Regions from separate parts of the Peptoniphilus sp. Marseille-Q6390 genome, predicted to be linked through region 1. Evidence: riboswitches for the same ligand, from Rfam matches in the RefSeq annotation. Region 1 holds a riboswitch; the other holds the start of a gene.
What was found. A riboswitch is a leader RNA that binds a small molecule or an ion and turns the genes downstream of it on or off. The one in region 1 is predicted to bind FMN.
Positions count from the first base shown of each region.

Region 1 (4,419 bases):
GGTTTTCAAAATCAATTATATCTGTTATGAAGCCGCCTTTTTTTATCTTTATGTCGCAGATAATATCTTTAAAGGCATTTTCAAGTTCAAGCTCTTCTCTTTCTCCAATGTAAAGAGTAATTTTTGAATTTGGTTTAAGCTTTTGAATTTCCTTAATTAGATAGTGGAAGGGAGCGACTCCAACTCCACCACCAACTAGGGCAACTTCATCTACGTTGGCGTAGAAGGCATTGCCAAAGGGACCAAACAATTTTATCTCGTCGCCTACTTGCAATTTTTCAAGTATCTTTGTCCCCTCTCCTCTCTTTTCGATGAGAAAGTCAACTCCCTCTGTGACATCATAAACTGAAATCGGTCTTGAAAGAGTTGGGTAAGAATCCCAGGCCCTTAGCATAAAAAATTGCCCTGGATAAACTTTTACATCTAGGTCTGTCCTCAGTATGAAGTAGTCCTTGCACACGTTAATATTTTCTATTATCTTTGCCATATCATTCTCCATATGTGGTTACTGTATCACAATATTCGCACTTGTATTCCTTCTTGTCTCTGTTGTATAGGAAGAACTTGTTGCCTGGTATTTCTCTTTCAGAGTTTGTGATACATCTTGGGTTCTTGCAAGTTAAGACATCCTCAACAACCTCTGGCAATTCCATGCGAATTTTTTTCACCCTTTCTCCATCTTCAATAAAGTTTACTGTTGTGTGAGGAGCAATTAGTCCTAGAACTGTGAAGTCCAAGTTGTAATCTGTTTCTATTTTTATTAGGTCCTTCTTGCCCATGGAAGTTGAGAAAATATTTTGCATAAGTACAACTGCATCAGTGACCTTGTCAAGTTCAAGAGCTTTATAAAGAACGTGAGCCCTGCCTGCTTCTATGTGGTCAAGTACAATTCCTTTTTTTATTTTTGAAACATTTATCATTTTGTAGCCTCCAAAAGTTTCATGATTAGCGCCATCCTACCGTACATTCCAAATTTTGTTTGCTCAAAGTAAACTGCTCGAGGGTCTTTGTCCACTTCAGGAGCAATTTCATTTACCCTTGGTAGAGGATGAAGTATAATCATGTCTTTTTTCGCATTTTTTAATTTTTCTTCAGTTAAGATGTAGTAGTCCTTTAATCTTTCATACTCGTCTGAAGAAACAAATCTTTCCTTTTGAACCCTTGACATGTAGAGGACGTCTAAGTCATCAATTACACTTACAAGGTCCCTGGTCTCAGTGTAGTTTTCTTCGTCTATAAAGTTCTTAAAAGGATCTGGCATCTTGAGTTCCTCTGGCGAAATAAAAATAAATTTCACATTTTCATATCGATTAAGGGCTCTGACAAGAGAGTGAATTGTCCTTCCAAATTTTAAGTCGCCACAAAGTCCCACAGTCAAATTGTCAAAGGACTTTTTGTAATGCCTAATTGTTATTAAGTCTGCAAGAGTTTGCGTTGGGTGGAAGTGTCCCCCATCTCCAGCATTTATAATTGGCATGGTCTTCACAGCCTTTGATGCCATAAGAGCTGCCCCTTCCTTTGGGTGTCGCATGGCACAAATGTCCGCATAATTTTCTATAACCCTAATTGTGTCAAGTAGGGTCTCTCCCTTTGTCGATGAGCTTACACCTGCGTCAGAAAAACCAATTACTTGTCCTCCCAGTCTTAGCATGGCAGTCTCAAAGGATAGTCTCGTCCTAGTGGAAGGCTCAAAAAAAAGACTAGCCAATAACTTATTGTCGCAAACGTGAGAATAATCACCTGGATTTGCGATAATGTTATCAACTAGTCTAAAAATTTCTTCGTATTCTTCAGTTGTAAAATCTAGTGGCTCAATTAAATGTTTCATCCTAACCTCCATCTAATATTTTATCTTTTCCATATTACTTCAAATTTTTATAATTGTAAAGTATAATAGAAAAAATATGTTATACTTTAATAAATTAAAATTTAAGGAGCAATTATGATTTATTTAATACTAGGACACTCTGGCTCAGGCAAGTCTACTATAAGAAATGCCCTGACTTCACACGGAATCGAAAAAATTATTACTTACACTACAAGAAAACCAAGAATCTCTGAAGTTGATGGTATGGATTATAACTTCATTGACTCAGAGCTTTTTAAGAAGATGGACAAGGACAATTTATTTATTGGAACAACTTGCTACGTAGGCAACTACTACTCAACTTTAAAGGAAGACCTTGAAAAGAATAACAACAAGGACAAGGACTGCGTAATTGTTGTCGACAAGGAAGGCGTCATAGCTATAAAAAAAGAATTTGAAAATGCCAAATCAATTTATCTAAAGTGCTCAAGGGATACTTTAAGGGACAGGATGATAAAGAGGCACGACAATGAAAATGATATAGAAAAGAGGCTTGATGTCTTAGAAGACCTTGACCCCTACGCTGACTATATCATTGATGCCGACAGGGACATAGACTCTGTCTTTGAAGATGTCATTAGCCTAATGAAAAATATCAAGGAAGGAAAATGATTTACTTTTTCTTGACAATTTAATTTCTAGTGTTATTATAAATTTATAAGTTAATAAAACTCTTCAGGGCGAGGTGCAATTCCTCACCGGCGGTAAAGTCCGCGAGCGAAAGCTGAATTGGTGCAATTCCAATACCGACAGTATAGTCTGGATGAAAGAAGATAATTTTTTGAATTTTTTGAGCCCTGCATGGGCTCTTTTTTTATAGGTGATTTAATGTATTTAGAAGATTTTAACGATATCTTTTATATGGAACGTGCCCTTGAAATTGCAAGGGAGGGAACTGGCAAGACAAAGACCAACCCCCTTGTTGGCTGCGTAATTGTAAAAGATGACAAGATAATTGGCCAAGGCGCCCACCTAAAGTTTGGCGAAAACCATGCAGAAGTAAATGCCATCCTAGATGCCAAATCTCGTGGCGAAGACATAAGAGGTGCAACCCTCTATGTTAACCTTGAGCCCTGCTCCCACTATGGGAAGACTCCTCCCTGCGCTGAGAGAATTGTAAAGGAAGGAATTAGAAGAGTTGTCATTGGAACAGCTGACCCCTTTGAAAAAGTTTCTGGCAGGGGAATAAAAATTTTGGAAGATGCAGGCATCTCTGTTACAGAAGGTCTTTGCGAAGAAGAATGTTTAAATCTAAATGAAAGATTCTTCACTTACTTAAAAAATAAGAGACCCTTTGTGGTCCTAAAGGCTGGCATGTCCCTTGATGGGAAAATTGCAACAGAGACTGGCGAGTCCCAGTGGATCACATCAGAATTTTCACGAGCTCACGGTCATGAATTAAGAGGCCAACTTGATGCAATAATGGTTGGGATTGGAACAGTCCTTGCAGACAACCCTACTCTTAACACCCGCCATGGCAAATATAAAAATAATCCCATTAGGATTATTACAGATTCAAGCTTGAGGATCCCCCTTGATGCAAAGGTCCTAAGTGATGATTTAGATTCAATCGCAATAATAGCAACAACAGAATCCTGCGACAAGGATAAGTTAGAAAAATTAAAAGCTATGAAAAATGTTGAAGTCATAATTTGTAAGGACAAAGATAAGAGGGTTGACCTTAAAGAACTTATGGAAAAATTAAAAGACTACGACATCTCTTCTATCCTACTTGAAGGTGGAAGGACCTTAAATGCAGAAATGCTAAAAAATAATTTAGTTGATAAGTTTTACTTCTTCATTGCTCCAATCCTCCTTGGATCCAAGGGAATACCTGCCATAGGTGATCTTGAAATAGACCAGCTTAAGGATGCAATTAGGATTAAGGACATGAAGTGCGAAAAATTATTTGATGACATACTAGTCACTGGAAGGTGTGATTAAAATTTTCACAGGAATTATAGAAGAAATTGGCAGCCTATCTGATATTAAAAGAGAAAGCGATCTCTACAGCTTAAGAGTTTCCTGCAAAAAAGTTTTGGAGGGAACAAAGATTGGCGACTCCATTGCAACAAATGGAGTTTGCCTTACAGTAACAGACTTAGACGAAGACTTTTACAAGGCTGATGTAATGGTAGAGACAATAAAGTCCACAACTTTTAAAAATTTAAAAAGAGGAGAAAAGCTAAATCTTGAAAGAGCCCTGAGTCCTGCAAAGAGACTTGACGGCCACATAGTCCAAGGCCATGTTGATGGACTTGGCGAAATAATTTCTATCCTCAACCACGGAAATGAAATTGTCTACAGGATAAAGTTTGACTCTGATAATTTTAAATACATTGCCCCCAAGGGATCTATTGCCCTTGACGGTATAAGTCTTACTGTCTCAAGAGTTGGAGAAAAATATTTTGAAGTTTCAATTATTCCAACAACTATTCGGGACACCAATCTTATAAATAAAAAAGTTGGAGACATGATTAATATTGAGACCGACATCATTGGTCGCTATGTCTACAATTTTGTAAATGCAAAAAGTGAAAGCAAAATTACTG
Region 1 covers NZ_CBCPLS010000002.1:246,373-250,791, reverse strand. Annotated here, with positions in the region: gene ACWPVO_RS07135 (dihydroorotate dehydrogenase electron transfer subunit) at 1-487, opposite strand, end outside; gene ACWPVO_RS07130 (aspartate carbamoyltransferase regulatory subunit) at 489-920, opposite strand; gene pyrB (aspartate carbamoyltransferase) at 917-1,828, opposite strand; gene ACWPVO_RS07120 (guanylate kinase) at 1,943-2,479, shown strand; FMN riboswitch at 2,535-2,646, shown strand; gene ribD (bifunctional diaminohydroxyphosphoribosylaminopyrimidine deaminase/5-amino-6-(5-phosphoribosylamino)uracil reductase RibD) at 2,696-3,811, shown strand; gene ACWPVO_RS07110 (riboflavin synthase) at 3,804-4,419, shown strand, end outside.

Region 2 (4,419 bases), on a different contig from region 1:
TATAAAGCTATAAACTTTTCCAATACGCTGATGATTAATAAATCAGTAAGCAAAAAGTTCGGAGACGTTAAAAAAATTTCACTGTTCAATAGAACGGAGCGAGTGAGTTGACATGACCTAACCCAATTTGCGAAAGCAAATTGATGGTAGGTCAGTTCGCAAATTGGAGCTTGCGACAATTTGTGTTCCTCTATTTTTAGTCGGAGAGCTTTTTGCGTATTATTGGGTCGGGCCCCTGCCAGGTCGTTGAAGGTGTTGGGGGTGGCCCGGAGGGGGAAGGACCAATCGAAAGGTCCTAACCCCCTCCGGATAAAGAATCGTAAAGCTTGGCTTTGCAAAAAAATTTTAAATATGAAATCTTTATAATAAAATTCTTTTCCTTATTTTCTTTAAAGAAAATCTTATTTTTCCATTAATTTTTGAAACTCTTCTTTTAAAGATACCTTTGTCTTGATCCCAAGTTCCCCAAAAACCTCATCTAACTTTTCATAGAGTTCTAAGAAGTTTTCATAGGAGATGTTGTTGCCCATGTGGCCTATTCTAAATACTTTTTCGAAGATGTAGCCTGCTCCCTTGGAGATTAGGATTCCTTTTTTTCTCAAGGCTCCGATGATGTCTTCTGCTATGAAGCCTTCTGGGACCATGACTGCTGTTAGGGTGTTGGATCTTGAGTCTTTGGCGTAGAGTTCGAAGCCTGCTTTTTCAAATATTTCTCTTGTGACTTCTGCGTATTTTTTGTGAAGGGCAAGGGCGTCTTTTTGAAATAAGAGGTCTAGGGCTAGGTCTAGGGCATAGGTCAAGTTTTCGTTCATTGTGTATGGGAAGGCGAAGCCGTCGGAGTAGGCGTAGTAGTTTTCGAAGTTCATATAATATGAAGGAACTGGTTTTTTTCTATCTCTTATTGCCTGCTTGGCTCTCTCTGATATTGTCACTAGGGTGAGGCCTGTTGGGGCTGAGATACATTTTTGGCTTCCTCCTAGGGCTATGTCTACTTTGTAGTCGTCGAAGTCAAATTCTTCTCCTCCCATGCCTGATACTGTGTCTACTATTGTTAGGATTCCGTAGGAGTTTAGGAGCTGGCAAATTGTCTTGACGTCGTTGGTGATGCCTGATGGTGTTTCGCAGTGGACCATGGTTGCTACTTTGAAGTCGTGGTCTTTTTCTAGGAAGTTCTTAAGTTTTTCTATGTCGAAGCCTCTTCTGAAGTCGTCTTCGTATATGTAGGGTTGACCTTCATAGTATTTTACAAAGTCGGCAAAGCCTGCTCCAAAGACTCCGTTGTTAAGGACTAGGACTCTGTCGCCTTTTTCTACTAGGTTTATGATGGCGCCTTCTAGTCCTATCATTCCTTCTCCTAGCATGATAAAGGATGTGGCTTCTGTCTTTAGGAGTTTGGATATTTTCTTTTCTACTTGTCTATGTTTCTTTTCGTATTCTGGATCTATGTCTGGGTTGGTAAGGGACTTGCCCATTACTTCCATTACTCTTGGGTCGATTGATGTTGGGCCTGCGCAAAGTATTTTCATTGTCTACCTCTCTTTGTATTTTTTAAAAAGTTTTCTTTATAAATTATATTATATAGGATAAAAAAAACAAGCTGCCCTGGGACAGCTTGCTCTTTTATCTTATCTTATCTTTAATCTTTTTTAAATCTTTTTTATTTAGTTTTTGAAGAGTGGTGAGACTCTTTTGTAGACTAGCATCATCACTGCTGATGTTGTGAAACCTTTTATTAGGTTAAAAGGTAGGACTGAGTAGATCATCATTGTGAATAGGCCTGTGATTCTTGATGTGATTGCTGAACCCATTCCTATTATTGCTTCCATTGGCATTACCTTACCATATAGTGGGAATACTACGAAGTAGTTGGAGATCATTGCAAGGACAGTCATGGCAAGGACTCCTAGTGTCATGGAGACTATTGCTCCCTTGTATGTCTTGTGTCTTCTATAGAAGTAGGCTGACACGAAGGCAAAGGTTGATGAGATGATGAAGTTGGATAGTTCGCCAACTCCTGCTGTCATTGTGCCCTTAAAGATGATGTGCATTATGTTTTTTATGGCTGCGATTATGATGCCGTAGGCTGGTCCCATTGTGAAGGCCCCCATTAGTACTGGTAGGTCTGAGATGTCTAGCTTCATAAAGGGTGGTGCTACAAAGGTAAGTGGTAGTTGAAAATACATTAGTATAAAACCAATTACTGATAGCATTCCTATTTTTGTCATGTCTTTTGTTCTTATCATTGAACTTGAATTTACTTTATTCATTTTACCTCCTGTTGGGGCATAAAAAAACCCCGAACCTTCGGGGCGTGAAAGTTTAAATCATTCTCTCATCCAGACTTTACTGTCGGTATTGGAATTGCACCAATTCGGCTTGCGCTCGCGGACTTTACCGCCGGTTGGGATTTGCACCCTTCCCTGAAGATTTAAAATATTTATTTATTTCTTGTTTTTATTATATCACTCGTTAAATTTTTTTCAAGCTTTATGTGGAGTTAATTTGTATTAAATTGATGAAAGCTTTCTTTAAAAACATATTAAAAAATTTTTCATCATAAAATATATTTTTATTTTTACTTCTTTTAAGGAGGGGGTTAAGGGGCATTGCGAGGCCCATTTTCCCCCTCCTTAAACCACCCCCTTTGAACCCCACGCGCTGAAAGTCCAAAAAAATCGGTCATGCTAAAAATAGAAGAACACAAATTGTCGCAAGCTCCAATTTGCGAACTGACCTACCATCAATTTGCTTTCGCAAATTGGGTTAGGTCATGCCAACTCACTCGCTCCGTCCTCTTGAGCAGTGAAATTTTTTTAACGTCTCCGAACTTTTTGCTTACTAACTTATTAGCTTGCAGCATATTGGAAAATTTATAACCTCATAAGACTTCAACAAGCTGGGGCACTCCCTATAATTCATAACTTAATATAGAATTGTAAAAAAATAAAGCTTAATCAATAAAAGATTAAGCTTATTTATCAAGAGTTTTCTTATTTTTATTATTGTCCTTGCCCTTGGGCTTGTGGTTGTTGACCAACTACTACTTGTCCGCCAGCATCATTTACCCTTTGGGTCGCTGAGTTATAAACTATAACTGGCATACCCGTAAAGGTTTGTGGAAATAGGTTTTTCATAACTGGAACTGGTATGTTTATGCAGCCATGAGATCCACCTGACTTATAGATGTTTCCGCCAAAGTTCGATCTCCATGATGCATCGTGAAGACCCACTCCCGACCAGTTGATTGGTGCCCAGTAAGAAACTTTTGAACGGTAGGTTTCTCCTGTTAGGTACCTATCTCTTTCACGAGACCAAATCCTGTCAGTGCCTGTTGGTGTTCCGTTGCCTTTGGTTGGGTTACCTGTTACAACATTGGTTTCAAGTTGTAAGACTCCGTCCTTGTAGTACCAAAGTTTTTGTCTTGCAAGGTCTACTTCGATGTATGTCTTGCCAACGTCGTCAACTTTTCTTGATACCGCATCTTGCCTATAGGCTGGCTTTATTGTAACTGGTTCTTCTTTCGCAAGGGCTTCTTTTATTTTTTCTCTTGTAGCCTTCCTATCTGTTAGCCAACCATAGATGCCTCCGTCAACTTTCATGAGGCCAAGTCCTGTTGAGTTAAAGATTCTGCTTGTCCTATAAGTGTCGTACTTGGCAGCAAGTCTTTCTACAAAGTGTTTTAGTTTCTCTTCGTCAAGGGCAAGGGTCCCGTCATCAGCCTTGGAGTAGATGGCAATTATGCCTTGACCTGTCACTTCTTCCTTTCTGTCGTCGAAATCAAAAATTATTTTTTTCTTGTAGACGTCTTTATAAGAAGCAAGTTGATTTTTTATATATTCTGAATCCTTAGTGATCTTTGGTTCTTGGTAGAGATTTTCCCCTGCAAGGTCAAGTTCTCCCTTCAAGTCTCCAAAGTGACCTAGGATGGAATTTTTAAATTCATCCATCTTTATAAAGTTGCCGTGGATTTCATCTTGGATTTTAAATTCCCCATCTTCAAAGATGACTTTTGCATCTTGTGAGTGGTCCTTTTGCCCCATTACTGGTTTAAGCTTTTTTATTTTTTCATCTAAGGCTTCTGCATCAAACTTTAGGTCACGGTCAACCTTGTAGTGCTTTGGCACAAGAGATGCCACTGGCCAGTAGAAGGCTGTCTGGTCTATAGATTCACTTCCTATAGAGTCAACATATCCAAAGTCCTTGGCAGCGATCTTGTCATTTAAGTTCTTGTCCTTGGCGATGATTTCAAGTTCAAAATTTCTTGAAAGGTCCTCGTAGGTCTTTTTGAGTTCAGATTTTTTTACAAGCCCAAAGTCTCTTCCATTGATGTAGGTCCTTGGCATGTACCTATTAGTGAAGAAGAAAAGTCCTCCTATGTATATAGAAATTATTAAAATTAGTATTAGTCCAAAAATTATT
Region 2 covers NZ_CBCPLS010000001.1:430,777-435,195, reverse strand. Annotated here, with positions in the region: gene ACWPVO_RS02115 (pyridoxal-phosphate-dependent aminotransferase family protein) at 402-1,526, opposite strand; gene ACWPVO_RS02110 (ECF transporter S component) at 1,662-2,267, opposite strand; FMN riboswitch at 2,320-2,432, opposite strand; gene ACWPVO_RS02105 (L,D-transpeptidase family protein) at 3,000-4,419, opposite strand, start outside.
Region 2: linked by a shared signal. The riboswitch ahead of ACWPVO_RS02110 (ECF transporter S component) and the one ahead of ribD (bifunctional diaminohydroxyphosphoribosylaminopyrimidine deaminase/5-amino-6-(5-phosphoribosylamino)uracil reductase RibD) in region 1 are both predicted to bind FMN.